One region of the Isoptericola sp. MSGPD8_1_ISO-PGPR-S23-394 genome, then DNA from elsewhere that is predicted to be linked to it. Evidence: predicted binding sites of a transcription regulator. Region 1 holds the regulator's gene; the other holds the start of a gene.

The links. The regulator Rex, encoded in region 1, represses fermentation and respiration genes when NADH is low (regulators of the CRP and FNR family bind a similar motif). The targets are predictions, from matches to a motif close to CTTGTGAANNNNTTCACAAG.
Region 2: a site for Rex is predicted at 6,253-6,272, ahead of mqo (malate dehydrogenase (quinone)). Genes of this name have one in related genera too.

Annotation. Positions count from the first base shown of each region.
Region 1 is NZ_CM176517.1:3,087,579-3,102,674, forward strand. It holds gene resB (cytochrome c biogenesis protein ResB) at 1-637, opposite strand, end outside; gene AC3RJ8_RS14180 (cytochrome c biogenesis CcdA family protein) at 637-1,455, opposite strand; gene AC3RJ8_RS14185 (TlpA family protein disulfide reductase) at 1,459-2,139, opposite strand; gene AC3RJ8_RS14190 (histidine phosphatase family protein) at 2,139-2,783, opposite strand; gene AC3RJ8_RS14195 (YceI family protein) at 2,987-3,538, shown strand; gene AC3RJ8_RS14200 (redox-sensing transcriptional repressor Rex) at 3,704-4,396, opposite strand; gene AC3RJ8_RS14205 (glutaredoxin family protein) at 4,393-4,677, opposite strand; gene AC3RJ8_RS14210 (HAD family hydrolase) at 4,713-5,528, shown strand; gene AC3RJ8_RS14215 (30S ribosomal protein bS22) at 5,605-5,703, opposite strand; gene AC3RJ8_RS14220 (acetoin utilization protein AcuC) at 5,905-7,080, opposite strand; gene AC3RJ8_RS14225 (TrkH family potassium uptake protein) at 7,130-8,548, shown strand; gene AC3RJ8_RS14230 (potassium channel family protein) at 8,632-9,303, shown strand; gene AC3RJ8_RS14235 (ABC transporter permease) at 9,337-10,053, opposite strand; gene AC3RJ8_RS14240 (ABC transporter ATP-binding protein) at 10,050-10,799, opposite strand; gene AC3RJ8_RS14245 (TetR/AcrR family transcriptional regulator) at 10,841-11,443, opposite strand; gene proC (pyrroline-5-carboxylate reductase) at 11,447-12,307, opposite strand; gene AC3RJ8_RS14255 (hypothetical protein) at 12,331-12,993, opposite strand; gene radA (DNA repair protein RadA) at 13,144-14,586, shown strand; gene disA (DNA integrity scanning diadenylate cyclase DisA) at 14,596-15,096, shown strand, end outside.
Region 2 is NZ_CM176517.1:1,419,183-1,434,278, reverse strand. It holds gene AC3RJ8_RS06360 (DUF2599 domain-containing protein) at 18-827, shown strand; gene AC3RJ8_RS06355 (DUF2804 domain-containing protein) at 835-1,872, opposite strand; gene AC3RJ8_RS06350 (MFS transporter) at 1,940-3,292, opposite strand; gene AC3RJ8_RS06345 (GNAT family N-acetyltransferase) at 3,382-4,617, shown strand; gene AC3RJ8_RS06340 (hypothetical protein) at 4,625-5,317, opposite strand; gene AC3RJ8_RS06335 (pyridoxine/pyridoxamine 5'-phosphate oxidase) at 5,503-6,171, shown strand; gene mqo (malate dehydrogenase (quinone)) at 6,290-7,861, shown strand; gene AC3RJ8_RS06325 (ketopantoate reductase family protein) at 7,874-8,803, opposite strand; gene pntB (Re/Si-specific NAD(P)(+) transhydrogenase subunit beta) at 8,829-10,232, opposite strand; gene AC3RJ8_RS06315 (Re/Si-specific NAD(P)(+) transhydrogenase subunit alpha) at 10,229-11,812, opposite strand; gene AC3RJ8_RS06310 (cupin domain-containing protein) at 11,966-12,295, shown strand; gene AC3RJ8_RS06305 (aldehyde dehydrogenase family protein) at 12,332-13,714, opposite strand; gene doeA (ectoine hydrolase) at 13,726-14,973, opposite strand; gene AC3RJ8_RS06295 (aspartate aminotransferase family protein) at 14,995-15,096, opposite strand, start outside.

The sequences.
Region 1 (15,096 bases):
GCCGGGCGGGCACCCGGCCGCGCGCCGCGCGCGCCTCCTCGTCCGCCGTGTCCACGCGGAACGTCGGGAGCCACCGCGACCGGCCGCGCAGGTGCTGCGCGACGGCGTCGGTCACCTCCTGCGGCGACGCGGACGTCGTCCCGGACGCCTGGGCGGGGAACCGGGCGAACCGCGCCGGCGTGCGCGGGGGCCGGTTCCGCAGCGCCTTGGCGTGCGCGATCGTGCGCGGCACGATGCAGCCCACCAGCGAGACGAACAGCAGCAGGTAGATCGCCGAGAACCAGGCCGACGAGTAGACGTCGAAGAACCCGAACTTGTCGAGCCACTCCCCGGACGTGGGGTAGTCGCCCAGGTACTCGAGGACGGCCGCGGGGTCCTGGCTGCGCTGCGGCAGGATCGACCCCGGCACCGCGGCCACGGCGAGGAGCATGAGGAGCATGAGCGCCACGCGCATGCTCGTGAGCTGGCGCCAGGTCCAACGCAGCATGCCGCGCCATCCGATCCTGGGTGCCCGCGCGGTGCCCGACGGCGGCGCACCGGCCGGCGGCCCGGCCTCGGCGTCGGTCGCCTCGCCGCCGCGGGCGCCCTGGGTGAACTCGTCCGCGATCCCCTCGGGACGATAGCTGCGACCGCTCATCACACCACCGTCGTGTATCCGCTGATCCAGCTCTGCAGGACGCTCGTCAGCGAGCCCCACAGGCCGGTGACCATGGCCAGCCCGATGGCGACGAGCAGCCCGCCGCCGAGCCGCATGATCGCGAGCCGGTGCCGGCGCAGGAACCCGAGCATGCGCTGGGAGGACTGCAGACCGAGGGCGACCAGGAGGAACGGCACGCCGAGCCCGACGCAGTACGCGATCCCGAGGACCACGCCTCGCCCGGCCGACGCCTCGTTGAGGGCGAGGGACTGCACGGCGGCGAGCGTAGGTCCGAGGCACGGGGTCCAGCCGAGCCCGAACACCACGCCGAGCAGCGGCGCGCCCCACAGGCCCGCGCGAGGGCTGACGTGCAGCCGCCGTTCCCGCTGCAGGAACCCGATGCCGCCGAGGAACGCGACCCCCATGAGGATCACGACGACGCCCAGCACCCGGACGAGCACGTCCTCGTAGCGCACCAGGTAGGCGCCCACGGCCCCTGCGGCGGCCATGAGGGCAACGAACACCGCCGTGAAGCCGAGCACGAAGAGCGAGACCCCGAGCAGGACGCGGCCGCGGCCGGGAGCGCGCGGCGGTGCCGTCGTCGTCGTCGCTCCGGCCGGCTCCGCCGTGCCCGACGAGCCCGCGGGACGCGCCGGCCCCGCGTGGGCCGCGGCGAGACCACCGACGTACCCCACGTACCCGGGCACCAGCGGCAGGACGCACGGCGAGGCGAACGACACCAGGCCGGCGAGCAGCGCGACGAGCACCGCCAGCAGCAGGGAGCCGCTGACCGCCGTCGTCGCGAAGACCTCACCCATGGGTCAGCCGTCCTCGGAACTGGTCACCGCGGACACCTGCGCCTCTGCTCCGGCCGAGTGCCTCGTCCCTCGGCCCTCACCCTGCGCGACGTCTCCGCCGTCCTCGGAGAGCACGTCGTCGACGATCCCGTCGAGGGTGGAGCCGGCGACCTGTCCGACGACGCGCGCGGCGACGCGTCCCTCGCCGTCGAGCACCACGGTGGACGGGACGGCCTGCAGCGGCACGACGCCGGACAACCCGGCGACCACCTGTCCGCTGCGGTCCTCGATCGACGGGTAGCCCACGTCGAACGTGCGCTGGAAGGCCAGGGCGGTGCCGGCGTCGTCCTCGGTGTTGATGCCGAGCAGGTGCACGCCGTCGTCCGCGCGGTCCTCGGCGAGCGCCACCAGGTCGGGAGCCTCGGCGCGGCAGGGCGCGCACCCCGCATACCAGGTGTTGAGCACGACGACGTCGCCGCCCCAGTCGGCGGTGGAGACCTCGTCCCCCTCGAACGACGTGCCCTCGACGACGACGGCGTCGCCGCGCTCGTCGGGTTCCCACTGCTGGACGGAGCCGTCGCCGGAGACGAAGCCCTGCCCGACGACGTCGCCCGCCCCGGAGTCGGCGGGCCCGCACGCAGCGAGCAGCCCGAGGCAGGCCGCCAGGGCGAGCGCCCCGACGTGGGACCGGGTGTCGCGGCGCATCAGGCGCCCGGCACGGGGTCGGCACCGGCGATCAGGTCACCGGCAGGCTCGGAGTAGTGCAGACCGGCGAACCGGTCGTCGTCGAACGTCAGGGACGTCAGGGAGGCGAGGGCGCACTCGCGGCGACGCGGGTCGTGCGCGAGCCGGCGCCCCTCGAAGGCCCGCCGCGTCACCCAGACGGGGAGCTGGTGGCTGACCAGCACGACCTCGTGTCCGGCGTAGGCGCGGCGCGCGTCGTCGACGGCGGCCCGCATCCGGGCGACCTGCGCGGCGTAGCTCTCGCCCCAGGACGGCCGCAGCGGGTTCCACAGATACTTCCAGTACCGGGGGTGCGCGAGCTGTCCGGGACGCTTGCCGATCGTGGTGCCCTCGAAGCTGTTGCCGGCCTCGAGGAGCCGGTCGTCGGTCGCGAGCTCGACGCCGAACACCGACGCGGTCGGCCGAGCCGTTTCCTGAGCACGCTGCAGCGGGCTGGCGACGACGGCGACGACGTCCCGGCCGCCGTCGGACAGGTGCTCCGCGACGCGCTCGGCCATCCGCTGGCCGCGGTCGGACAGGCGGTAGCCGGCGATGCGCCCGTACAGGACGCCGTCAGGGTTGTGGACCTCGCCGTGCCGCAGGAGATGGACGGTGGTGGTGGCCATGGCCCCCAGTGTCCCAGACCGGAGGCGTCCTCAGGTCCGGTCCAGGCTCGTCCCAGCCCCTCCGTGACGGGCCTCACGGTCGTGGACGCCGGTCCCCCGGTCCGGGAATACCCGTTGACGACCGACGGTTCATGCATTTCGATGGAATCGCCCGGTGGGGCGACCACATCGCACCCGACAGCCACTCACAAGGAGCATCACTCATGGCCACGCCGCTGCCCGCAGGTCTCAACTCCGGTACCTACGTCATCGACGCCGCGCACTCCACCGCGTCCTTCTCCGTCCGCCACGCGGGCATCTCCAAGGTCCGCGGCACCATCGGCATCGCCGCCGGCGAGATCACCGTCGGCGACGACCTCGAGTCCACCTCGGTCTCCGCCGAGCTCGACGCCGCGTCGGTCAACACCGGCGACGAGAACCGCGACGGCCACCTCAAGAGCGCCGACTTCTGGCACGCCGAGGAGAACCCCGTGTGGTCCTTCGCCTCGAAGAGCATCGACAACGAGGGCGACGACTACGTCATCTCCGGCGACCTCACGATCAACGGTGTCACCAAGGCGGTCGCCCTGCCGACCGAGTTCGCCGGCACCGCGAAGGACCCCTTCGGCAACGACCGCGCCGGGTTCGAGTCCGAGCTGGAGATCAACCGCAAGGACTTCGACCTCACGTGGAACGCCGCGCTCGAGACCGGCGGCTTCCTCGTGGGCGACAAGGTCAAGATCGCGCTCGACATCTCCGCGATCGCCCAGAGCTGACCTCTCCCCAGTGGTGTAGCACCCCCGAGGCGCGAGGTGCTGCACCACGCGGGCGAAGTCGGGTGTCGGGTCCCGTGCACGGTCGTCAGACCCGAAGTGGAGGGCGCGCAGCGCCCGTGAACGCGACCGTGCACGGGACCCGACACCCGGCGGAGCGATACCGCGCTACCGCGCCGCCGCCCGACCGGCCTGGCTCGCCGCGCCGTCCGCCACACCGTTGGCGTGGCGGGCCGCGGCGTGGAAAGCCAGGATCTGCAGCTCGCCCGCGACGTCCACGCTGCGCACCACGACGTCGTCGGGCACGTGGAGCGCGACGGGTGCGAACGACAGGATCTCGCGCACCCCCGCGCCCACCACGCGCTCGGCGATCTCCTGCGCCGGGGGACCCGGCGTGGCGAGCACGACCATCGACACGTGCCGCTCCACCACGATGCGCTCCAGGCCGTCGACGTGCTCGACCTCGAGCCCGGCCGCCCGGCCACCGACCACGGCAGGGTCCGCGTCCAGGAGCGCCACCACCTGGAACCCCCGCGCGGCGTACCCCGAGTAGTTCGCCAGCGCGTGCCCCAGGTTGCCGACGCCGATGATCGCCAGCCGGTGCTCGGACCCCAGGCCCAGGGCGGCGGCGATGTACGACGACAACGACTCGACGTCGTACCCGACCCCTCGCGTGCCGAACGACCCCAGGTACGACAGATCCTTGCGCAGCTGCGCCGACCCCACCCCCGACCGGTCCGCGAGATCGGACGACGACGTCGTCGCCACCCCCTCGCGCATCAGGTCCCGCAGGGCGCGCAGGTAGTACGGCAACCGCGCCACCGTCGCCGCGGGCACCGTCACCTCGCCGATCTCGATCACGTGTTCTTCCCTCCCGGGGGCCGGGCCAGCCGCCGCGCCAACCGTGCCGCGTCGATCCGCCAGAACCCCTGCTGCACGCCGTCCACCTCGACGACGGGCACGTAGTCGCCGTACCGCTCCACCAGAGCGGGCTCGGCGTCGATGTCGATCTCCTGCCAGGTCTCGCCCATCTCGGCGCACACCGCGGCGACCACCGCCCGTGCCTCGTCGCACAGGTGGCAGTCCGCCCTGCTGTACACGACCACCCGGGACGCGTCTGGTCGGGTCGAGGTCCTGCTCACGAGCACAGCGTATCGGCGCTACTACAGTGGGCGGCATGTCGTCTCAAGCTGCGCCCCCGGTCGGACCGACGGCAGCAGCCTTCTTCGACGTCGACAACACGATCATCCGGGGCGCCAGCGCCTTCCACCTGGCCAGGGCGCTGTACCAGCGCAAGTTCTTCGGGACCCGGGACCTGCTGCGCTTCGGCTGGATCCAGGCGAAGTACCTCGTCTTCGGCGAGTCGCGCTCCCAGATCGAGACCGTCCGCACGCGAGCGCTGTCCCTCATCGCCGGCCGCTCCGTCGCCGAGATCACCGCGGTCGGCGAGGAGGTGTACGACACCGTGCTGGAGCTGCGCATCTTCCCCGGCACCAAGCGCCTCCTCGACGAGCACCTCGCCGCCGGCGACGAGGTCTGGCTCGTCACCGCCACGCCCGTGGAGATCGGCGGCCTCATCGCGCGCCGGCTCGGCGCCACCGGCTGCCTCGGCACGATCGCCGAGCACTCCGAGGGCTACTACACCGGCGCCCTCGTCGGCGACCTCATGCACGGCGAGGCCAAGGGGGCCGCCGTCCGCGAGCTCGCCGAGCGCGAGGGCCTCGACCTCGACGCGTCGTTCGCCTACGGCGACTCGCTCAACGACCTGCCGATGATGCGGTCGGTCGGGCACCCCTGCCCGATCAACCCCGACGCCCGCCTGCGCCGGCACGCCAAGGAGGTCGGCTGGCCGATCCGGGAGTTCCGCGGACGGAGCCAGCGGGTCGCAGGTCGCGGGATGCGCACGGCGTCCTGGGCCGGCGCCGCCTGGGTCCTGGGCCTCGTGCTGCGTGCCGCCCAGCGCAGCGTGCGCCGCCGGCTGCGGGGACGCTGAGGGCACGCAAAGAGCCCGGCACCCCTGAACGGGGTCCGGGCTCGGTGCGCGCGGCCCGCCATCGGCGGGCGCGGCGTCACTTCTTGTTGCGGCGCTGGTGGCGCGTCTTGCGAAGCAGCTTGCGGTGCTTCTTCTTCGCCATGCGCTTACGACGCTTCTTGATGACGGAGCCCATGAGGTCCTCACAATGCTGATCGGTGATGGAGGCCGGTTGGTCCCGACGATCCTGTGCCCGGTGTCCGTGTGCACGAACCCCAGGACCAAGCACTGCCGACCAACGCGAAAAAGTCCGTCCCCCAGAATACCCGACCCGAGGCGGTGCCCCGAACGTCGGTCGAGCCGCTGTCGATCGAACCTGCGGTTCCGCTCCTCCGGCTCAGTCGAGGAACGGGTCGAGACCCAGGCCCGGGAAGACGTGCCGGCGGGTCGCCAGCACCGCTCGGTCCACCGCGTCCGAGGGGTCGTAGCCCTCGCTCCAGGACCGCCATGCCACCTCGCCGCGCCCGAGCGCCGTCGCGGGCACCAGCCCGGACATCTCCTCGGCGGCGGTGCGCCACGTCGCGGGCAGCGGTCTGCCCGGCGAGATCGGCACGTGGGCCGCCTCCGCCACCAGTGCCGACCACACGAGCGGCACCACGTCGACGACGGCGTAGCCGCCCCCGCCCAGCGCGACCCACCGGCCGTCGCACAGCTCGTGCGCCAGCGCGTGCACCCACGAGGCCACCTCCACCTGGGCGTCGATCCCCACGTTCAGGTCCGTCAGCGGGTCGTTGCCGTGCGCGTCCGTGCCGTGCTGCGACACGATCGCGTCCGGCCGGAACTCTCGCAGCACCAGGGGCACCACGGCGTCGACCGCCCGCAGCCAGCGCGCCGAGTCGGTACGGGGCGGCACGGCGACGTTCACGGCGGAGCACTCCGCGCCGGGGCCACCGGTGTCCGCGGGGTTGCCCGTGCCCGGGAAGAGGGTGTGACCGTCCTGGTGGACCGACACCGTCAGCACGCGAGGGTCGTCCCAGAAGATCGACTCGACCCCGTCGCCGTGGTGGGCGTCCAGGTCGACGTACGCCACCCGCTCGGCACCCAGGTCGAGCAGCCGCTGCACCGCGGCCGCGGCGTCGTTGTAGACGCAGAACCCCGAGGCGGCACCCCGACGGGCGTGGTGCATCCCGCCGGCGACGTTGACCGCGTGCTGCACCTCGCCCGTCCACACCGCCTCGGCGGCCGCCACCGACGCGCTGACGAGCCGGGAGGCGGACTCGTGCATCGAGGTGAAGATGGGGTCGTCCTCGGTGCCGAGGCCGCGCGCCAGGTCCGGTTCGCCGGTCCGCGCCGCGTGCTGCACCGCGGCGATGTACTCCGCGTCGTGCACCGTGCGGACCAGCGCGTCGCTGCTCGGAGGGATCGGCGCCAGGCCGAGCCCGGGCTGGTCCAGCAGACCGAACGCCGTGACGAGCCGCAGGGTGAGGTCGAGCCGGGCCGGCGCCATCGGGTGCCCCGGGCCGAAGTCGTAGGTCAGGAGCTCGGGGCTCCACAGCAGCCGGGCGACGGACATCCCGCCACGGTAGCCGAACCCGTGGCAGGCTGGGCCAGACGCCTGGCGGATGAGACGACGGAGGAACCGGTCGGTGGCGACGAGGTGGCGGGACCGCGGTGCGACGCTCCGGGAGTGGACGGACCGCACGGCCCGGGAGTACCCGGCGCGCCTGGCGATGACCGTCTTCGGCGCGGTCATCGTCGTCTTCACCCTCCTGCTGCTGCCTCCGTGGGCCACGGGGTCCGGCGAGGGGGCACGCTTCGTCGACGCGCTGTTCACCGCGGTCTCGGCGGTGTGCGTGACCGGGCTCGTCGTGGTGGACACCGGTTCCTACTGGTCCGAGTACGGGCACGCCGTCATCCTGGCCGGGATCAAGATCGGCGGGCTCGGGGTGATGACCCTCGCCTCCCTGCTCGGCATGGCCGTCTCGCGGCGCATCGGTCTCACCCAGAAGCTGCTGACGGCTTCCGAGGCCAAGGTGCGCACCAGCAGCCTGGGCGAGGTCGGCTACCTCATCCGGCTCATCGTCGTCGTCTCGGTCAGCATCGAGGCGACGGTCGCGGCGATCCTGCTCCCCCGGTTCCTGGCACTGGGCGAGAGCTTCGGCTCGGCGCTGTGGCACGCCGTCTTCTACGGGGTCTCGGCGTTCAACAACGCGGGCTTCGTCCCGACCACCGACGGCCTGATGCCGTACACCTCGGACTGGCTCGTCGTCGTGCCGATCGGCCTGGGCGTGTTCGTGGGGGCGCTGGGCTTCCCGGTGATGGCGAATCTCCTGCAGGCGCGCAGGTACGGCCGGCGCTGGTACCGCCACCTCTCGCTGCACACTAAGCTCACCGTGAGCACGAGCGTCGCGCTGTTCGTGGCGGGATTCGTGGCCATCGGGGCGATGGAGTGGACCAACCCGCGCACGTTCGGCGAGCAGGACGTGCCCACGAAGCTCCTGTCCGCGGCGTTCGCGTCGGTCATGCCGCGGTCGGGCGGGTTCAGCACGGTCGACACCGGCGAGATGAACGGCGAGTCCTGGCTGGTGATGGACGCCCTGATGTTCGTGGGCGGCGGGTCGGCGTCGACGGCGGGCGGCATCAAGGTGACCACCCTGGCGGTCATGCTCCTGGCGATCCTCGCGGAGGCCCGCGGCGACCGGGACATCGACGTGTTCGGCCGTCGCATCCCGCGCGACACGCTGCGACTCTCCATCGCCGTGGTGTTCATCGGCGCGACGATGGTGCTCGCCTCCTGCATCGCCCTGCTCAGCATCACGGACTTCTCGCTGTCGGAGATCCTGTTCGAGGTCATCTCGGCGTTCGCCACCGTGGGCCTGTCCACCGGCATCACCGGGGACCTGCCGGACAGCGGCAAGTACGTGCTGTGCGCGCTGATGTACCTCGGCCGCGTGGGGACGATCTCCGTCCTCGGCGCCATCGCGCTGCGTGACCGGCGGCGCGTCGTACGCTTCCCCGAGGAGCGCCCGGTCATCGGGTGAGACGGAGGTGCAGCGAAGCAAACCGCAGACCCACCCGGCAGACACGCCAGGTAGACCGCTGAGACGAGCTGGAGGAACAACAGGTGGCTGAGAAGAAGGCGTCCGAGCGGGACGCCGGTGTGCTCGTGATCGGGCTGGGCCGGTTCGGGTCGGCGATCGCGACGACGCTCGACCGGCTCGGCCAGGACGTGCTCGCCGTGGAGACCGACGACCGTCTCGTCGCGCAGTGGTCGGGCCGGCTCCCCGTGGTGGAGGCCGACGCGTCGAACCCGGAGGCGCTGGAGCAGCTCGGCGCGAGGGACTTCGGCGTCGTGGTGGTCGGGGTCGGGACGCAGCTCGAGGCGTCGGTGCTCATCACGGGCAACCTGGTGGACCTCGGGACGCCGCAGATCTGGGCGAAGGCGGTCTCCGCCGAGCACGGTCGCATCCTGACGCGCATCGGGGCGCACCACGTCGTGTTCCCGGAGTCCGACGCGGGGTCGCGGGTGGCGCACCTGGTCAGCGGCAAGATGCTGGACTACATCGAGGTGGAGGACGGGTTCACGATCGTCAAGATGCGCCCGCCCCGCGAGATGCAGGGGTTCACGCTCGCGCAGTCCGACATCCGCAAGAAGTACGGGGTGACGGTGATCGGGGTGAAGTCCCCGGGGATCGACTTCGCCTACGCGACGCCGGAGACGCGCGTCAGCGCGAACGACCTGCTGGTGTGCTCGGGTCACGCGGACCTGCTGGAGCGGTTCTCGGCGAGGCCCTGACGTCCCTCGGCAGCGCCGCGTCGGGCGCGAACCTCACGGGGTCCGTCGGCGCAGGGTGACGACACCGAGGACGACGGCCCCGACGATGAACGCGACGGTGACCCCCACCGCGCCGGCGACGTCGGCCCACCCGGCACCGGCGGCGATCTGCTGCATGGCGTCGACGGCGTAGGTGAGGGGGAACGCGCGAGAGATCCACTCGAGGACCTCGGGCATCTGGTCGCGCGGCATGAGCAGCCCGCAGACGATGAGCTGCGGGAAGATCAGGGCGGGCATCATCTGGACGGCCTGGAACTCGGTGCGGGCGAGGGCGGAGGCGGCGAGGCCCAGGCACGATCCCAGGAGGGCGTTGAGCAGGGCGACGAGGACCACGAGCCAGACCGGGCCGGCGACCTCCATGCCGACGACGAGCGCGAAGCCGACCACGACGAGCGCCTGCAGCAGCGCCAGCGCGCCGAACGCCAGCGCGTAGCCGCCCACGAGGTCCCCCTGGCGCACGGGGGTGGTCATGAGGCGTTCCAGCGTGCCGGACTGCCGTTCGCGCAGCGTGGCGACGCTGGTGACGAGGAACATGACGATGAGCGGGAAGATCCCGACCAGCAGGGGCCCGAACTGGTCGAGGACGGGAGTGCCGTCGAACATCCAGGCGATCAGCCCGAGCAGCAGGCAGGGCAGCGCGAGGATGAGGGCGACGGTGCGGTGGTCGCGGCGCAGCTGGGCGAGCACCCGGCCGGCGGTGACGAGCATCATCGGGACTCCTGGGTCGAGCGGTCGACGAGCGCGAGGAACGCCCGTTCGGCGTCGGGGGCCCCGGTGGTGGCGAGCAGCTCGTCCGGGGTCGTGTCGGCGACGAGCGCCCCGGCACGCAGGAGCAGCAGCCGGTCGCACTGCGTGGCCTCGTCCATGACGTGGCTCGACACCAGCAGCGTGCGGCCCTCGGCGGCGAGCGCCCGGAAGGTGGCCCACAGGTCGCGGCGCAGCACGGGGTCGAGCCCGACGGTCGGTTCGTCGAGGACGAGCACCTCGGGGTCCCCGACGAGCGCGGCGGCGAGGGACACGCGGGAGCGTTCCCCGCCGGACAGGGTGCCCACGGCCTGGTCCTCGTGGCCGGCGAGGTCGACGGTGTCGACGGCGGCCGCGACGGCGTCCGCGGTGCCCGACGCCGGCACGCCGGCCAGGCGGGCGAAGTACCGCAGGTTCTGGGCCACGGTGAGGTCGGTGTAGACCGATGCCGCCTGCGTGACGTACCCGACGCGGCGTCGGAGAATCGCGGTGCCGGCCGGTTCACCGAGGACGGTCGCCTCACCGGTGACGTGGTCCTGGACGCCCACGAGAGCGCGCAGGAGCGTGGTCTTGCCGGAACCGGAGGGGCCGAGCAGGCCGACGACCTGCCCGGCGGGAACGTCCAGGTCGAGGCCGTCGACCACCTGGCGCCCACCGCGCTCGACGCCCAGCCCGCGGGTCCGGACCACCGGGCCCGTCCACTTTTTCGCCATGTGGTGAATTCTGCTCCTGGCAGAGCCGCCGCGCAAGAGGTTCAGGCCAGCTCGCCCGTGAGGTAGCGCTGGATCGTGGGGCCCACCAGTCGGGCGACCTCGTCGGCAGGCATCGACGCCAGCGGGTCGATCGGGACCAGATACCGGGTCAGCAGCACCCCGGCGACCTGCGAGGCGACCAGGGAGCTGCGTCGTCGCGCGTCGGAGACGCCGAGCCGCTCCACGATCGGGCCGAGCACCTCGGAGCCCAGGAAGCCCGGCAGCAGGGCCCGCAGCCCTGGATCCGCCATCACCGCCGGCATCACGAGCCGGACGGTCGCGCCGCCGTCGCCGTCCCACAGCTCCAGGACGCCTCGCACCAGGCGCTCCCCCAGCTCGTCGACCGGGCCGCTCAGCGCCCCCTGCACCATCGCCGCCGGATCGACGGGCGAGATGCCCAGCGTGGCCGTCAACAGCTCCCGCTTGCCGGCGAACCAGTGCCGCACCGTGCCGGGGTCCACGCCCGCACGCCGCGCGACGCCCCGGACCGAGGCGGCGTCGTAGCCCCGCTCGAGGAGCTCCGCCCGGGCCGCGTCGAGCACGAGCTCGCGCGTCCCATGACCGGCGGGCCGCCGACCACGACGCGACGTCGCTCCGTCCGACACGGCTCAGCCTCGCTGCGTCGGCCGAGCCTGCGGCTCCGTCCCGAGCTCGGCACCCAGCTCGCGCGAACGGTCCCGCGCCGCCTCGATCGCCGTGAGGAACGCGGCCCGCACGCCGCCGTCGTCCAGGCGCTTCAACGCCTGGATGGTGGTGCCACCGGGCGAGGACACCTTCTCGCGCAGGATCGCAGGGTGCTCGCCGGTCTCGGCGAGCAGCAGGCCCGACCCGAGCACGGTCTGCACCGCCAGCCGGCGGGCGACGTCGCGGGTGAGCCCGAGGAGGACCCCCGCCTCGGCCATGGCGTCGACCACGTAGAACACGTAGGCGGGCCCCGAACCGGCGACCGCGCCGAACGCGTCGATCTCCTTCTCGGTGATCCGGAGCGTCTCTCCGGTGCCGCCCAGCAGGGCCTCGACCAGCGCGACGTCCGCCTCCGCGGCCGTGGGGCCCGCGACGACGGCGGTCACCCCGCCACCCACCTGCGCGGGCGTGTTCGGCATGGTCCGCACCACCGGTTGCCCCTCTGGCAGGTGGCGGGCGTAGACCGACAGCGGCAGGCCGACGGCGACGCTCACCACGACGGCGTCCGCGGCGAGGGAGCCCGCCACGGCGTCGAGCATCGCGGCGACGTCCTTCGGCTTGACGCCGACGACGACGACCTTCGCCCCCGCGACGGCCTCGGCGTTGTCGGTCGTCGTCCCGACGCCGTACCGCTCGGCGAGCTCGGCGCCGCGCTCGGGACGGCGCACCGTGGCGACGACGTCGGACGGCGCGAGGCCCGACGTCAGCGCTCCGGCGAGGACCGCCTCGGCCATGTTCCCGGTGCCGAGGAAGGCGACTCTCGTGCCGGCGATCTGCGTGGTCATCTGCTCTCTCCTGTGACGGTGCCCTACAGCGGGAAGGCCTGGTAGAAGTCCTGGACGAGCTGGTCGGGGCCGGTCGCCTGGAACACCACGGTGCCGTTGCGCCAGGTCACCACGGACTCGCCCGCGGCCGCGCCCGGCGTGACGACGTACGGGCCGACGGTCTCGCCGTCGACGGTGACGTCGCCCTCCGCGACGGGGTCGCCGGCGGCCTCCAGCAGCGCGGAGTGCACCTCGGCGGCGGGTTCCGGCTCGGCCCACTGGCCGGCCACCAGCGCCACCTGCGCACCGCCGTCGGAGCCGTCGCCGTAGGTCACCTCCCACGCCTCGATGGCGTCGGCGCCCTCGACCCAGTCGCTCTCGGCGACGTCGAGCCGGACGAGCTGCAGCACGTCGTCGGGCAGGGCGGAGAGGAGCTCGGTGGCGTCCTCGGGGAGCTCCGCGGGCTCGGCCGTCGGCGTGGGCGGGGCGGCGGTCACCGTGGTGTCGGGCTGCGGGTCCGCGTCCTGGCGGGCGAACCCCGGCCACACGAACGCGGTGACCACGGCGACGGCCGCGATCACCACGAGGGCGACGACGAGCCCGACCTTGCGGCGACGGACGACGGCGGCCCGCGACTTCTTCTGGTGCACCTTGTCCCCCGGGGTCCGGAATCCCGGGGACATGTACCCGGGCCTCTGGTCGACCATCGACGTCCTCCTGCTCTCCCCTCGCGCGGCGCTGCCGACGAGGGTGTCGCGCAGCAGCCTACGGCCTGGCGTCCGCGACGGCACCGGTCCCGGCACCGGTGTCGGGACCGGGCTCCGTCCGGTGTCGGTGACGGGACCTAGCGTGGCCCCGTGAGCACCACCACCTCCGCGCGCTCGCGCGCCAAGTCCTCCCGTCCGGCATTCCGCTGCAGCGAGTGCGGCTGGACCACCGCGAAGTGGGTGGGCCGCTGCGGGGAGTGCCAGGAGTGGGGCACCGTCGCCGAGGAGGGTCCGGCCTCGGCGGGACCGCGCACGACGGCGGTCAACCCGGTGCGCTCGGCCGCCCGCCCGATCGCGGAGATCGACGTCGACGCCGCCCGGGCGACCCCGACCGGCGTGGAGGAGCTCGACCGGGTCCTGGGCGGCGGTCTCGTGCCCGGGGCGGTGGTGCTGCTCGCGGGCGAACCGGGCGTCGGCAAGTCCACGCTGCTGCTCTCGGTCGCCTCGAACGCTGCCCGGGGGGCCGACGGCGTGGCCCGCCCCGTGTTGTACGTGACGGGCGAGGAGTCGGCCGGGCAGGTCCGGCTGCGGGCCGAACGCATCGGCGCGCTGGCGGACACGCTCCTGCTGGCGGCCGAGACCGACCTGGCCACGGTGCTCGGGCACCTGGAGGCCGCCGACCCCGCGCTGCTGGTGGTCGACTCGGTGCAGACCATCGCCTCGGCGGAGGTCGACGGCGCGCCCGGCGGCGTCAGCCAGGTGCGGGAGGTCGCGGGCGCGCTCATCGCGGCGGCCAAGGTCCGTCAGGTGCCGGTGCTGCTGGTCGGGCACGTCACCAAGGACGGCACGGTGGCGGGACCCCGCACGCTCGAGCACCTGGTCGACGTGGTGTGCCAGTTCGAGGGCGACCGCCACTCGCGGCTCCGGATGGTGCGGGCGGTCAAGAACCGGTTCGGCCCCACGGACGAGGTCGGCTGCTTCGACCTGTCGGAGTCGGGGATCGTGGGGCTCAGCGACCCCAGCGGGCTCTTCCTGTCCCACCTCGGCGCGGGCGTGCCGGGCACCTGTGTCACGGTGACGCTCGAGGGTCGCCGTCCGCTGGCCCTGGAGATCCAGTCGCTCGTGGCGCCGTCCCCCCTGGCCAACCCGCGGCGGGCGACGAGCGGGGTCGAGTCCCAGCGCCTCGCCATGATCCTCGCGGTGCTGCACCGGCACGCCGGCCTGCGGCTCGCGGACTCCGACGTCTACGCCTCGACCATCGGCGGCGCCCGGGTCACGGAACCGGCGGCGGACCTCGCCACCGCGCTGGCCATCGTCTCGGCGCGTACCGGGGACGCCCTGCCGGCCGGGACGGTCGCGGTCGGCGAGGTCGGGCTCGCGGGCGACATCCGGCCGGTGACAGGGCTGGAGCGACGCCTGACCGAGGCCGCACGGCTGGGGTTCAGCCGCGCCGTCGTACCGGCCGGCACCTCCGTCAAGGCACCTGCTGGTCTCCGCCTGGCCGAGGCGCGACACATCGCCGAGGCGGTCGAGCTCGCGGCTCAGGGCGACACCACGCGGACAACCCGTCCCCGGGAGGACAGTCCGTCGTAGAATGCGCAGGTGGCTCCCTCGAACGCGCACCCCGACGCCCTGCTGCGGGAGACCCTTGCCGCGGTCGCCCCCGGCACCGAGCTGCGGGACGGCCTCGAACGCATCCTGCGGGGCCGCACCGGCGCACTGATCGTCCTGGGCCTGGACAAGACCGTCGAGGAGATCTGCTCCGGCGGGTTCGTGCTCGACGTCGAGTTCTCCGCCACCCGGCTGCGCGAGCTGTCCAAGATGGACGGCGCCGTCGTCCTCGACCGGGACTCCACCCGCATCCGGCGCGCCGCCGTCCAGCTCCTGCCCGACCCGACGATCGAGACGAGCGAGTCCGGCACCCGGCACCGCACCGCCGAGCGCGTCGCGAAGCAGACCGGCCTGCCGATCGTCTCGGTCAGCCAGTCGATGCGGATCGTGGCGATCTACATCGGCGGCATGCGGCACGTCCTGGAGGACTCCGACACGATCCTCGGGCGCGCCAACCAGGCCCTGGCCACCCTGGAGCGGTACCGCTCACGC
Region 2 (15,096 bases), 1.7 Mb from region 1:
TGGCGCAGACTGGTCACGTGCCCAGCCGTCGCCCGTCCCGGGACACCCGTCAGCCGCCGGTCGCCCTTCTGCTCGCACTGGTCGGCGCGCTCGCCGCCTGCACCCCCGACGACGGCGGGACCGGCGCACCTGCGCCCCCGCCCGCGTCGCCCCCGCCCGCGTCGACCTCGCCCGCGTCGACCTCGCCCGCACCGGCCCCGGCGCCCGAGCCCTCGGTGACACCCGTCAGCGAGGTGGTCCGGTCGGGCGAGGTGGGCCTCGTCGTCACCACCGTGCGGCCGGCCGAGGTGACCGCCGGCGACGACGCCACCGCGCTCACCGTGGACGTCGGGCCCCGGTCGCCGGTGTCCCTGGCCGTGGACTCCGGGTCGCTCGTCGTCAACGGCGACGGGACGGTCACCGTCCACGACGACGACGGCACGCCGGTCGCGGCCCTGACGGCACCGTCCGGTGGCGCCCGCCTCGCCGCGGCGGACGGCGGAAGCGTGCGGCTCGATGCCGACGACCCGGCCACGTCGACCATGGTCCTGGGGAGCCGCGCGGTCGAGGCCGCCTCCTGGGGCGACCGTGAGGGCGGCCGGTCGCTCGCCGTCGCCCCGTCCGGCTGGGCGCGCACCGCCGGCGGCGCGGGCGAGGAGCTCGTGTTGGCCGAGCTGGTGGCGGCGGACCCCGCCGTCGACTCCGCGACGATGCGCGACCAGCTCACCTGCCACGTCCTGGGCGCCCCGGACAAGGAGACGTGGAACCTCGAGCCCTGGCGTCCCGACGTCGGCCTGGTGGCCGTGCTCGCCGCACGCTGCAACCCGACCGACGACGAGGCCGGGTGACGCGCCGTCACCACCGTTGGCGGACGTCCTCCGCCCAGCCCTCGATCCGGTGCACGTCCAGCCGTTCCCCGGCGTCGGTCGTGACCCAGCCCGACCAGCTGCCGAAGCACTGGTCCGTCGCCGACGCGACGACCCCGAGGTTCGTGCGGCTCACACGGTCGAAGAAGGGGGCGAACGACAGGTCCATCCGCTCCCCCCGCACCCGCCAGGGACGCAGGTAGGCGTGCCGGTCGAACGACCACTCCAGCTCGTCGTGGACCTTGTCCAGCCGGCCGTCGACGAACAGCGCGTTCTCCGTGGTCGGGCCGTGGCGGGTCCACGCCCCCCCGAGCTGCAGGCCGAGCCGGCGGTCGCGCCCCGAGGCGTCCCGCACCGCGCCGTTCCCCACGCCCCACTGCCAGGCGACCGAGTACGGCCAGCGGCCACGGCCGTGGTCCAGCACGGCCCACGCCGGCGTGCCGATCTCGTGCAGGACGCCGTCGACGCGCAACGTCCCGCGCACCGGGCGACCGACGTCCTTGAGCGTGTACTGGAAGCGTCGTGGGGACCAGGGGACGACGACGCCCAGCACCTCGTGGCCGTCCGGCCGGTCCACGACGACGTCCAGCTCGACGTCCGCGGTCCGCGCCCGCAGCCGGGTCCCCGGGGTACCGGACGGTCCGCCGGCGTCCTCGTCGGCGTCGTCGACCGCGATCTCGACCCGGCGGGTGCGCGCGCGGACCCGCCCCTCGCCCAGGGTGGCGGGCAGCTCGACGGTGCCGGACAGGGGCGCGACGACCACCTCGTCCGTCTCGATGCCGGTGGACCGCTCGAGCACGTACACCTGGTGCAGGGCGGCGTAGTCGAGGGCGGCGGTGGTCACCCCGACGACGTGCGTCGGGGTGATGATCCCCCAGTACTCCCACCGCTTGTCCCGCCCGCGCCGTCCACGGCCGATGCCCGAGGTGTCGTGCAGCGCGGCGCGGGTCCACCCCACCGCGGCGGGGTCCAGCGACCCGTCCGGCCGGCAGAGCCGGACACCCGCGATGATCTCGTCCTCGGTCATCGCTCGACCGTAACCGTCGACGGCACACGGCTGCTCCACGGAAGGGCCGGTCAGCGCGCCGGCCGGGTCATTTCACCCGCGCCGACCGCTCCGTGCGGTCGTCGCGGATGCCCACCATGCTGACCAGGCCACCGGCCACCAGGAGCGCCGCGGTCACCACGAGCGCCCGGTGGAAGGAGTCCACGTCGAGCACACCGCCGACGATGACACCGGCGAAGGCGATCACGACCAGTCCCGCGACCCGGGAGACGGCGTTGTTCACGGCGGAGGCGATCCCGGCGTCGGACGGCGGCACGGCCCCGAGGATCGCCGCGGTCAACGGCGCGACGGTGATCGCGAGACCAAGACCGAACACCAGGATCCCGGGCAGCACCTGGGTGAGGTAGTCGGCGTCGGCGTCCATGGTGAGCATGAGCAGGAACCCGCACCCGGCGACCACCGGCCCCACGGTCATGAACCACCGCGCGCCGTAACGGCCCGCGAGCGCCCCGAAGCGCGTCGAGAGCGCGAGCATCGCGAACGTCGTCGGGAGCTGGGCCACGCCCGCCGCGGTCGCCGAGTACCCGGCGACCTGCTGCAGGAACAGGGACAGCACGAACCCGCCGAACGCCAGCGCTCCGTAGACGGCCGCCGTGGCGAGGTTGCCCCAGGCGAAGTTCCGCACCGCGAAGAGGCGCAGCGGCAGCATCGGGTCCGGCGTCCGGCGCTCGACGAGGACGAACGCCACGAGCAGCACGACGCCGACGCCGACCGCGAGCCAGATCTCCTCGATGAGCCCCAGCACGGCGCAGGCCAGGCCCAGGGCGGCGAGCGCGGCCCCCGGCAGGTCGAGGCGCCGCCCCACCGTACGGCCCGACGGCGGTACCCGGCGCAGCAGCACGAGGGTCAGGGCGACCACGGGCAGGTTGATCCAGAAGACCCACCGCCACGAGACCAGGTCGACGAGCCCTCCCCCGACGAACGGGCCGACGATCATCGCCGTCCCGGTCCAGGCGGTCCACCGACCGATCGCGCGGGCCTGCGCCGGGCCGTCGAACGACGAGATGATGATCGCCAGGGAGCTCGGGACGAGCAGCGCACCGGCCACGCCCTGCGCCAGCCGCGCGGCGACGAGCACGGGGCCGGTCGGAGCGAGCGCGCACAGGGCCGACGACACCGCGAAGCCGACCAGTCCGACGAACAGCACGCGACGCCGTCCCAGCACGTCGGACAACGACCCGGCCAGGAGGATGAAGGACCCCAGAGTGACGAGGTAGCCGTCCACCACCCACTGCTGGAGCGTGAGTCCCGCCTCGCCCGGTCCGCCGAGCTCGTCGGCGATCGCCGGCAACGCCACGTTGACCACGGTGCCGTCGAGGAACGACACGAACGAGGCGAGGATCGCGACGAGCAGCACCCGTCGCTGGAGGGGCGAGTCCACGCCCGTCACGCTACGACCGCGCGGTGTCCACGGCCATCCGTGGCGTGACGCCCGCGACACTCCGGCCCGCGGGTCGCTAGCGTGATGGCGTGACCTTCGACATCCGACGCTCCACCTTCGCCGACGTCCGTGCGGCACGACGGCTCGGCGACGAGGCCTTCGGCGTCCCCACGGCCCGTGCCCCCGACCCCGACCCGGACTCCTGGCCGTCGCCGAACGTACGCCCCTGGTCGGCCTGGGACGGGGCGGAGCTCGTCGCCGTGCTCGGCGTGCGGCACTTCACCTCGTGGTTCCACGGTGCCGCGGTCCCGACGGCCGGGTTCGCCGGGGTGACCGTCGCCGCGGAACGGCGTGGCGAGGGCGTGATCCGGCCGCTGTTCGACGCCGCGCTCACCGAGGCACGCGAGCAGGGCGAGGTGGTCTCGACCCTCTACCCGAGCGCGGCCGGGATCTACCGCGGGCTCGGGTACGAGGTGATCGGCTCGTACGACGAGGTCAGGCTGCCGATGTCGGCGCTCGCCGCGGTGCGACCGCCGACGAGCGGGGTGCGCACCCGGCGCGCCACCCCCGCCGACCTCAAGGAGGTCCGGGCCGTGTACGCCACGTGGGCAGCCGGGCAGAACGGTCCGCTCACCCGGGCGGAGAAGCCCTTCACCGCCGAGTCCGACGAGCTGTTCGGTCCCGACTCGCCCTACACCGGGGTCAGCCTCGCCGTCGGCCCCGACGGGGGCGTGCAGGGCTTCGTGAGCTGGACCCGGGGCTCGGCGCACGACGGGACGGGCAGCCTCGAGGTCGACGACCTGGTCGCCCTCACCCCGGACGCCGCGCGGGCCCTGTGGCGCGTGGTGGGGTCGTTCACGACGGTGGCCGGCGCGGTGCAGCTCTCGACGTCGGGCGGCTGGACGGGGGCGGACCCGAGCCGGCTGGTGCTGCCCGACCACACGGCGACCACCACGAGCCGCCCGTACATGCTGCGGCTGCTGGACGTCGCCGGTGCGCTGGGCTCCGCGCACCTGCCGCCGCTGGAGGCCCGCGTGCCGTTCGCCGTCGTCGACCCGCGGACCCCCGACCTCGAGGGCGCGTGGACGCTGGTCGCCGACGGCGACGGCGTGGCGCACCTCCACGCGGACACGGGGCGTGCGCCGACGGCGGGGTCGCCCGACCGGCCGACCTTCACCTCGGCCGGGCTCGCCGTCAGCTACGCCGGCGCCGCCTCGACCGCGAGCCTGCGCCTGGCGGGCCACCTGTCCGGGCCGTCGGGCCACGACCGGGTGTGGGACGCCCTGTGGTGCGGCGGAGACGTGCACGTGCGCGACTACTTCTGAGGCACGTTCAGCAGGAGGCCGCGACGTCGGTGCGGTAGGCGAGCGCCCAGCACAGGGTGCCGACGTCCTGTCGCACACCGTCCACGGCGGCACGGAGCCCGTCGAGCTCCTGGCGCAGGGCGTCGAGGTCGGCGACGGTGGGGGCGTCCTGGCCGCCGTCCAGGTCGGCACGGACGCTCGCGAGGTCGCTGCGGACCGTGCCGAGGCCGTCCTGCAGGTTCGTCTCGAGGCTGTCGATCACGTTCGAGACCTCGAGCAGCCGCGTCTGCAGGTCCGCCGTCCCGGCGGCGCCGTCGGCGGGCAACCCGGTCCATGCCTCGACGTTCTCGACGCGCCCCGCGAGCGCGTCGACCGTCTCGAGGTCCGGGCCCTCCTCGATCGTGGCGCGCAGCTGCGCCGACTCCGTCCGCACGGCTTCCGCCTGGGCGACGGCGGACTCGACCTCGCCGGCGAGCTTGCGGTTGGCCGACCAGAGCACGGCGACGCCGACCGAGGCGACCAGCGCGAGGATCAGTGCGGCGGCGAGCAACGCCGTCTGGACGCGACGCGCGTCGAGACGGTCCATCAGGTCGCGCGCTCTCGTCGGTGGTGGTTCCGGGGGGAACAGCGACGCGACCGACGCCAACTCGCCGGTGCCGGGCCTGCGGGCGATCCGGCCGCCCTCGGTGCGGACCGGCGCGGCGCCGGGCTCGTCCCTCATCTCGGTCCTCCTGTCGCCCGGGCGGTCGGTGACATCCTTCCGCCCACTGGCGCGGGCCACAACCGGTCGCACGGACTGCCGGCACACCGTGAGGCAGGTGCGGCAGGTGCGGCAGGCGAGGTGGGTATGGTCGTCGCGATGCTCGCGGACCGCGAGCCTCGACGAGCCGCCGCACCGGAGGACCCGTGACCACGTTCCGAGAGCGTCTGCGCGCCCTGCCCGTGCTCCCCGAGGGGCTGCCCGCCTGGGAGGTCGAGAACCTCGACGACCTGCCCCCGACGCCGCACCGGCTGTTCGAGCAGTGGTTCGACGAGACCGTCGCCGCCGGAGCGACGGCCCCGCAGGCGATGACCCTGTCGACGTCGGACGGCCACGGCGCGGTGCACGCACGCACGGTGATCCTTAAGGACCTCACCACCGAGGGCTGGTGGTTCGCCGGGCACGCCACGAGCCCCAAGGGAGCGGACCTGACGGCCGATCCGCGGGCGGCCCTGACCTTCCTGTGGCGGGAGACCGGGCGACAGGTGCGCCTGAGCGGCCCGGTGACCGCGAACCCCGACGCCGGCGCCGAGGACTTCCGCGCCCGCCCCGACGCCTCGCGCGCGGCCGGGCTCGTCGGCCGTCAGAGCCAGGTGCTGCGCGACCTGGAGGAGCAGCGCGCCGCGTGGGCCGAGGCGCTGGACCGGGTCCGCGCCGCACCCGACCTGGTCGCCCCGACCTGGACCGCGTGGCACCTCGCCCCCGTCGAGGTCGAGTTCTGGCAGTCCGGCACCGGGACGGGCCAGACGCGCGTGCGCTACCGCACCGGCGACCCGCACCGACCGACCTGGACCAAGGAGCTGCTGTGGCCCTGAGCCGCTGACCTGGCCACACGTCGACGCGTGATGTGACCTGCATCACTGCAGGTCAGAGGCCCTGTGACCTTGCTCTCATTCTTTGTGACACTTTTCACCAGCGTCGTAGCATGGCCGGGTGACTACGCGTGCTACGGCCTCCAGCAACGGCTCACCCGACGCCGTCGACGTCGTCCTCATCGGCGGCGGCATCATGAGCGCCACCCTCGGGACGCTGATCCAGCAGGTCGAGCCGACATGGTCGATCCGCATCATCGAGCGTCTCGACGACGTCGCGCTCGAGTCGTCCAACCCGTGGAACAACGCCGGCACCGGGCACGCCGCGCTCTGCGAGCTGAACTACACGCCCGAGAAACCGGACGGCACGATCGACGTCTCCAAGGCGGTGACGATCAACGAGCAGTTCCACACCTCGCGCGAGCTCTGGAACCACCTGCTCGCCACCGGCCGACTCGCGGACTCCTCGTTCGTCAGCCGGACCCCGCACATGACGTTCGTGCGCGGCACGAAGAACGTCGAGTACCTGCGCCGTCGCCACGAGGCGCTCAGCGCGCACCCGCTCTTCCGCGACCTCGAGCTCTCGACGGACCGGGCCGAGATCGGCCGCTGGGCACCGCTGCTCACCACCGAGCGCGACGCGGACGAGCCCATCGCCGCGACGCGGTCCGCCGCCGGCACCGACGTCGACTTCGGCAACCTCACCCGCCAGCTCGTCGACGGTCTCGTCGCGAACGGCGCCGAGCTCCAGCTCCAGCACGAGGTCCGTTCGCTGAAGCGCACCCGCGACGGCGGCTGGCGCCTGCGCGTCAAGGACCGCTCGTGGAACGCCCCGCAGCGGATGTCCACGCTCAAGGCCCGCTTCGTGTTCGTCGGTGCGGGTGGCGGCGCCCTGCCGCTGCTCCAGTCGGCCGGCATCCCGGAGATCAAGGGCTTCGGCGGCTTCCCGATCTCCGGCGAGTTCCTGCGCACCGACGACCCGGAGCTCGTCGCCCAGCACCAGGCCAAGGTCTACGGCAAGGCCGACGTCGGCGCGCCGCCGATGTCCGTGCCGCACCTGGACACCCGCGTCGTCGACGGCAAGAGCTACCTGATGTTCGGCCCGTACGCCGGGTTCAGCCCCAAGTACCTCAAGAAGGGCAAGTACCTCGGGCTGGTCACGTCGCTGCGCGCGCACAACCTCACCTCGATGCTCGGCGCGGGCCTGAAGAACCTCGACCTGACCCAGTACCTCGTCGGCCAGCTCGTCGCCGCACCCGAGACCAAGTTCCACGCCCTGCAGCAGTTCATGCCCACGGCACACCCCAAGGACTGGGAGACCATCACCGCGGGACAGCGTGTGCAGGTGATCAAGCGCGACGCCGACGGCAAGGGCGTCCTGCAGTTCGGCACCGAGATCGTCTCGGCCGCCGACGGCTCGATCGCGGGGCTCCTCGGCGCCTCCCCCGGCGCCTCGACCGCCGTCTCCGCGATGGTGGACCTGATGTCCCGGTGCTTCCCGGACCGCTTCACGCGGTGGCGCCCCCAGCTCGCCACGATGATGCCGAGCCTCGACGGGGTCCCGGCCGACGCGCGCGAGATCGACACCACGGCGGACGCGGCGTCCGAGCTGTCCGCCGCGGAGCTCGCCGCCCGCAACGGCGGTGTGGTCCCGGCCAGCGTCTACGAGTCCCGCGCCGACTCCCGCTCCTGAGCGCTCGGTCGGTCAGCCGACGCTGCCGTGCAGCAGGTCGACCGTCCGCTCGATCGTCGGGGTGGGCACACCGCGCTGCGCCCCGCACCGGGCCACCGCTCCCCCGATCGCGTCGAGCTCGCCGAGCCGGCCGACGGCCAGGTCGGCCTGCAGCGACGACCGCATCGTCGGCGGGAAGCCACCCAGGATCGCCCGCAGGTCGTCGGGTGTCGTGGCCACCCCCTCGGCCGTCGCCACCGCGGCCACCTCGCCGAGCACGTCGTCGGTGAGGGCCGGGTCGGCCTCCAGGGCCGCGCCGATGCCCGTGCGGTGCACCGACGTCAGCAGCGCCAACGGGGCCAGGAACCGCAGCTTCGACCACAGCACCTCGGCCTCGCTGCCCGCCGTCGCGACCTCGATGTCGGTGTCGCGCAGCGCCCGGACGACGTCCAGGTCGGCCGCGGCCGCCGGGACGGTGATCCGCAGCAGGTCGCCCCGGTGGCGCACGGTCATCGCCGTGTCGGGGCCGGAGCCGGTGCGCAGCGTCTCGCCCGCGTAGGACGCCCCCGCCACGGCCGTCGCAGCACGGTTCCCGCCGTCGTCGTCCGCCGCGAGGGCGCCACGCAGCGTCGCCATGTGCTCCACGCCGTTGAGCAACGAGAGCACCTCCCGCGGACGGGCCGCCGCGACGGACCCGACGACGGCGGCGAGCCCCTCGGCCTTGACCGCCACGAGCACGCACGCACCACGGGGCACCGTCGTCGTCGCCCGCAGCGGGGCGTGCCAGTCGCCGTAGCGGTCCGTGACGATCTCCAGGCCGTGCTCCGACACCCGCCGGGCGGTCCCCGGCCGGCCGACGAGCACGACCTCGTGCCCGGCGCGCTGCAGGAACGCGGCGACGAGTCCGCCGACCGCGCCCGGGCCGACGACGGCGAACAGGGGTCCGTGCGTGCGGTTGGTCATCGCCCGAGGGTAGCGCCGACGCCGGTCACAGCGCCTGGATGATCATCTCCACCTGGTCCTTCGCGTCGCCGAAGACCATGGCAGTGTTCTCCCGGAAGAACAGCGGGTTCTGCACCCCGGCGTAGCCGGTCGCCATGGACCGCTTGAACACGACCACCTCGCGGGCCTTCCACACCTCGAGCACGGGCATGCCGGCGATCGGTGAGCCCGGGTCGTCCTGGGCCGCGGGGTTGACCGTGTCGTTGGCCCCGATGACGAGGACGACGTCGGTGTCCGGCAGGTCGCCGTTGATCTCGTCCATGCCGAGCACGACGTCGTAGGGCACCTTGGCCTCGGCCAGGAGGACGTTCATGTGCCCGGGGAGCCGGCCCGCCACAGGATGCACCCCGAACCGGACCTGCACCCCGCGGGCCCGGAGCTTCTCGGTGAGGTCGGCCACCGGGTACTGCGCCTTGGCCACGGCCATCCCGTAGCCGGGCACGACGACCACCGACGACGCCGCCGTGAGCTGCGCGGCGACGTCCGCCGCGAAGGTCTCGCGGTGCTCGCCCTCGACGCCGGCGGCGACCGTCCCGGGCTCGGTCCCGAATCCCCCGAGGATCACCGAGACGAACGACCGGTTCATCGCGCGGCACATGATGTACGACAGGATCGCGCCGGACGACCCGACCAGCGCGCCGGTGATGATGAGCAGGTCGTTGCCGAGCATGAAGCCCGCCGCGGCGGCGGCCCAGCCGGAGTACGAGTTGAGCATCGAGACCACGACCGGCATGTCACCGCCGCCGATGGAGGCCACCAGGTGCCAGCCCAGCGCCAGCGCCACGACGGCTACGAGCACCAGCGCGGTGAGCGCCTGGGCGTCCGACCCCGTGCCCGAGGCGGTCAGGAACCAGGCGAGCAGGGCCGCCGCCGCGAGGACCAGGCCGAGGTTGACGAGGTTGCGGCCGGGCAGCCGCAGCGGCGCGGAGCGGATCCGTGCCGCCAGCTTGAGGTTCGCGACGATCGACCCGGTGAAGGTCACGGCGCCGATGAGGATCCCCAGGAAGACCTCGACCAGGTGCACCGTGTCCGAGGCCGGCTCCGTGAGGTACGACCCGAACCCGACCAGCACCGCCGCCAGGCCGACGAAGGAGTGCAGGAGCGCGATGAGCTCCGGCATCTGCGTCATCTCGACCTTGCGCACGCGCCACGTGCCCACGGTCGCGCCGACGACGAGCACCACGAGGATCAGACCGGCCGTGACCTGCCACGGACGCTCGGACCGCTCGAGGGCCAGGGCCACGGTGGCCACCAGCGCCAGGGTCATGCCGAGCATGCCCAGCACGTTGCCGCGCCGGGCGGACTCCTGGCGGGACAGGCCGGCGAGCGAACCGATGAACAGGATCCCGGAGATCACGTAGGTGGCCTGCACGACCGACAGCACCGTCATCGGGCCACCTCCCCCGTGGCCACGACACCGGCCGCGTCCTTGCGGAACATGCGGATCATGCGGTTCGCGACGAGGAACCCGCCGAACACGTTGATCGACGCCAGCGTGGCGGCGACGACGGCCAGGGACGTGACCAGCCAGTCGTCGACGCCGATCTGCAGCAGCGCGCCGACCAGGATGATGCCGCTGATCGCGTTCGTCTGGGCCATCAGCGGTGTGTGCAGCGCGTGCGTGACTGCGGAGATGACGTAGAAACCCACCACGACGGCGAGGGCGAACACCGTGACGTGGCCGACGGCGTCGGGCGGCGAGGCCGCGATCGCGAGCCCGGCCAGGACCGCGGCGACGACGGTGAGCACACCGCGGCGGCGAGACCGCGCCCGCTGCGCGACAGCCAGCTCCTCCGGGCTCGGCCCGGGTGACGGCGGCTCGGGCGCGGGTGCGGGCGGCGCGGCCGAGACCTGGACCGGCGGCGGCGGCCAGAGCACCTCGCCGTCCCGGGTGAGCGTCATGCCCCGCACGACGGCGTCGTCGAGGTCGATCACCAGGTGACCGTCCCCCGCCGGTGTCAGGAGCGTGACGAGGTTGACGACGTTCGTGCCGAAGAGCTGGGACGTGTGCTGCGGCATGCGCCCCGGCAGGTCCGTGTAGCCGAGCACGACGACGCCGTTGTCGCTCACCACCCGTTCGCCCGGCACCGTGAGCTCGCAGTTCCCGCCTCCTGGCGCCGCGAGGTCCACGATCACGGACCCGGGCCGCATCGCGGCGACCATCTCGGCGGTGATCGTCGTCGGTGCGGTGCCCCGTACCAGGGCAGTGGTGATGACGACGTCCGCCGCGGCCGACTCCACGGCGTAGGTCCGGCGCGTCGCGACCTCCTGGTCCTCGCTCAGCACGCTCGCGTACCCGTCGGCACTGACCTCCTGGGCCGCGCCCGCCGCCTGGACCGGCGTGGCGCCGAGGGACTCGATCTGCTCGGCCACCTCGGGGCGCACGTCGAAGGCCCGGACCCGGGCACCGAGCGACGACGCGGTGCCGATCGCCGCGAGCCCCGCCACCCCCGCACCGATGACGAAGACCGTCGCCGGGGTCGTCGTCCCGGCCGCTGTCACCTGACCGGTGAACATGCCTCCGTACTCCTCCGCCGCCTCCACCACGGCGCGGTATCCCGCCACGTTGGACTGCGCGGACAGGACGTCGAGCGCCTGCGCCCGGGAGATGCGGGGCACGGCGTCGAGCGCGAGCGCCGTCACGTGGCGCTCGGCCAGGGCGTCCGTCAGCTCGGGTCGCGCCGCCGGCGCGAGCTGGGAGACCAGCACCGCACCGGGGCGCAGGAGGTCCAGCTCGTCGCCCGACGGCGCGTTGACGCAGGTGACGACGTCGGCGGCCCAGACCTGGCCGCGATCGCCGAGGCGCGCACCCGCCGCGACGTACGCCTCGTCCGGCCAGCTCGCGCGCTCCCCCGCGCCCTGTTCGACGACGACGTCGTACCCCCGGGCGACGAGCTTCTCGACGGTGGCGGGGGTGCCGGCGACGAGCCGCTCACCGGGACGTGACTCGCGTGGGACACCGATCAGCACGGGCTCGGACCTCCTGTGGTCGAAACTCCTGCAACCTACCCGGTGTCTCCCGGCAGGACGAGGCCGACACGGCTCCCGAGACACGGTCTCGCCCGGCTGCCGCGTCCGGCGGAAGGCGGATAGCATCCAAGGGCGGCGACGAACGGAGGGACCATGTCCAACCTCGAGGCCCTGACCTCGGTCCACCTCGCGAAGGCCCGTGCCGCCGAGAACGGGCGCAGCGCCGAGGTCCTGGTCCACGACGGCACGCTCCGCCAGACCGTCCTGGCCCTGGCGGAGAGCACGGAGCTCGGCGCGCACAACGCGCCGCCGGCAGCCTCGGTGCTCGTGCTCCGCGGCCGGCTGCGCGTCACCGTGGCCGACGGGCACGACGAGATCTCGGCCGGCGAGCTGCGCGTCCTCACCCACGACCGGCATGCCGTGCTGGCGCTCGAGGACTCCGTGTTCCTGCTGACCACCGTGACGAGCGTGCCCAAGCCCTGACCGCCGTGGGTTCCGTGCCGGTTCAGCCGTGCCCGTTCAGCCGCGCCGAGGCCCGACCCACACCTGCTGGGCGTTGACGAACTCACGGATCCCGTGCGGCCCGAGCTCGCGGCCGTAGCCGGACCCCTTGATCCCGCCGCTCGGCAGACGCGGATCGGTCTTGACGATGCCGTTCACCGCGACCTGTCCGGCGGCGATCCGGCCGGCCATCGCCTCACCCCGCTCCGGTGTCGACCAGACCGACGCCGCCAGGCCGTAGTCGGTCCGGTTCGCCATCGCGAGCGCCGCCTCGTCGTCCGCCGCCTGCATCACGACCATCACCGGCCCGAACGTCTCCTCGCGGCACGCCGTCATGGACTCGGTGACGTCAGCCAGCAGCGTCACGGGGTAGTAGTAGCCGGGACCCTCCGGCAGCTCTCCACCCAGCAGCAGGCGGGCCCCGGCGTCGACGGTCTCGGTGACCTGCCGGTGCAGCCCCTCGCGCAGGTCGGCGCGCGCGATCGGCCCGACGTCGGTGCCCTCCGAGCGCGGGTCGCCCACGGTCAGCTTCTCGAGCCGCAGCCGCAGACGTTCGACCAGCTCGTCGTAGACCGACGACTCGACGATGATGCGCTTGGCGGCGATGCACGACTGCCCGGCGTTGATGATGCGGGACAGCGTGATGGTGTCGGCCGCGGCGTCCAGGTCGGCGTCGGCGAGCACGATGCACGGGTCGGAGCCGCCGAGCTCGAGGACCGTCGGCTTGATCTCGCCGGCCGCCACGCTCGCGACCGCGGCGCCGCCCTTCGCCGACCCCGTGAACGAGACCGCGTCGATGCGGCGGTCCCGGATGACGTCGGCCACCGCCGGGGTCTCCAGCGGCAGGTCCGCGAACACCCCCGCCGGCGCCCCCGCCGCCGCCAGCTCGGCGGCGACCACCTCGGCGATCGCCCGGGCGCACCCCGGGACGTGCGGGTCGTGCTTCATCACGCAGGTGTTGCCCGCCATCAGCGCCGGTGCGGCGAACCGGGCCGCCAGCCAGAACGGTGCGTTCCACGGCAGCACGCCCAGCACCGTCCCGAGCGGCAGGTGCTGCACGTAGCTGTGGGTCGCGTCGGACTCGATCGTCTGCGGTGCGAGGTACCCGGCACCGTGGTCCGCGTAGTGCTCGAAGCACCAGGCCGCCTTCTCGACCTCCCCGCGCGCCTCGCGGACGGGCTTGCCCATCTCCTCGGTCATCAGCGGTGCCAGGTCCTCCACCTGCGCGCGCAGGCGGGCGGCGACCGCACGGAGCACCTCCCCGCGACCGTCGAGGCCCCGGGCCGCCCAGCCGCTCCGGGCGGACTCGGCCGCCTCGAGCACCGCCTCCGTCCGGGCGGCGTCGGCCGGCTCCACCTCGCGGACGACCTCGCCGGTGCTGGGGTCGATCACAGTGAGCATGGGTGCTCCTCTCAGGCGACTTCGGGACGGATGGGCGTGGCGCCCTCGTGCTCGTGCTCGTGCTCGTGCTCCTGCGACACCGAGGCGGCGGCGTGCTCCGGCTTGACGGTGAAGTCCTTGTCGAGCGTGAAGAAGGACTGGCAGCCGTCGGCCGTGACGTGGACGGTGTCGGAGATCCCGACCGTCTTGTCCCCGTCGACGCCCCACATCCACGGCAGGATGTGGAAGGTCATGCCCTCGCGCAGGATCGCCGGGTTCCCCTGGTTCAGGCTGACGATGTAGCCCTCGTCCCAGCTCGGCGGGAACGCGATCCCGATCGAGTATCCGGACCGCGTGACCAGCCGGGCGCCCACCCGGTTGTCGCTGATGATGCTGCGCACGATGTTGTCCGCGTCAGAGACGGTCAGGCCGGGGCGGATCGCCGCCTCGACCTCGGTGAGCGCCAGCTTCATCCGCTCCTGCGCCTCGAGCATCGAGTCGGAGAGGTCGTCGAGGACGGCGGTACGCATCATGGCGGTGTGGTAGCGGCGGAAGCACCCACCCACCTCCAGGAAGACGTGCTCGCCCGGCTGCACCGTCCGGCCCTCCCAGGTCGCGTGCCCGATCATGCTGCGCGGCCCGGAGGTCACGTACGGCATGACGGCCGGGAACTCGCCGCCCGCACGGAACATCGCCGAGCTGATCTCCGCGGCGATGTCGTTCTCCGTCACCCCGGCCGCGCACGCCTCGAGACCCGCGCGCATGCCGGCCTCCGTCGCCTGGGCCGCCTTGCGCATGATCGCGATCTCGGCGGGCGACTTGCACACCCGCCCCTCCTCGACGATGCCGAAGCAGTCGAGCAGGCGCCCCTCGGTGAACGTCGCGTGGATGTAGTCCTGGTGGTAGGCCGGGAAGTAGTAGCTGTTGCGCTCGTACCCGACCTCCTTGGTGTGCAACCCGAACTCACGCATCGCCTGGACGAGGCCCTGGATGGCGTCCCCGGTGTCGGGGTAGGGCCGGGTCTTCTCGACCCAGGTACGGGCGTGGACGTTCGACTCCTCCATCGCCCGCGTGATCATGAACGGTTCGGCGTCCAGCGGGACGACCAGCGCCTGGAAGAACGAGTACCCCGTCGTCTGGTAGTCGGTGAGGTACATGAGGTTCTCGGGGTCGGTGATCACCACCGCGTCCAGGAGCCGGTCGGCCATGCGTCGACGCAGGTCGCCGACCCGCCGCTCATACTCCTCGAACGGGAACGTCATGTCGTCGCGTGGGTTCATCCCGGCCTCCCGGCGGTCAGGTCAGAGAGCGTGTCGTACTGCCTTGTCGAGGATCTGGAGGCCCTCGTCGAGGTCCTCGTCGGAGATCGTCAGCGGCGGGATGAGCTTGAGCACCCGACCGCC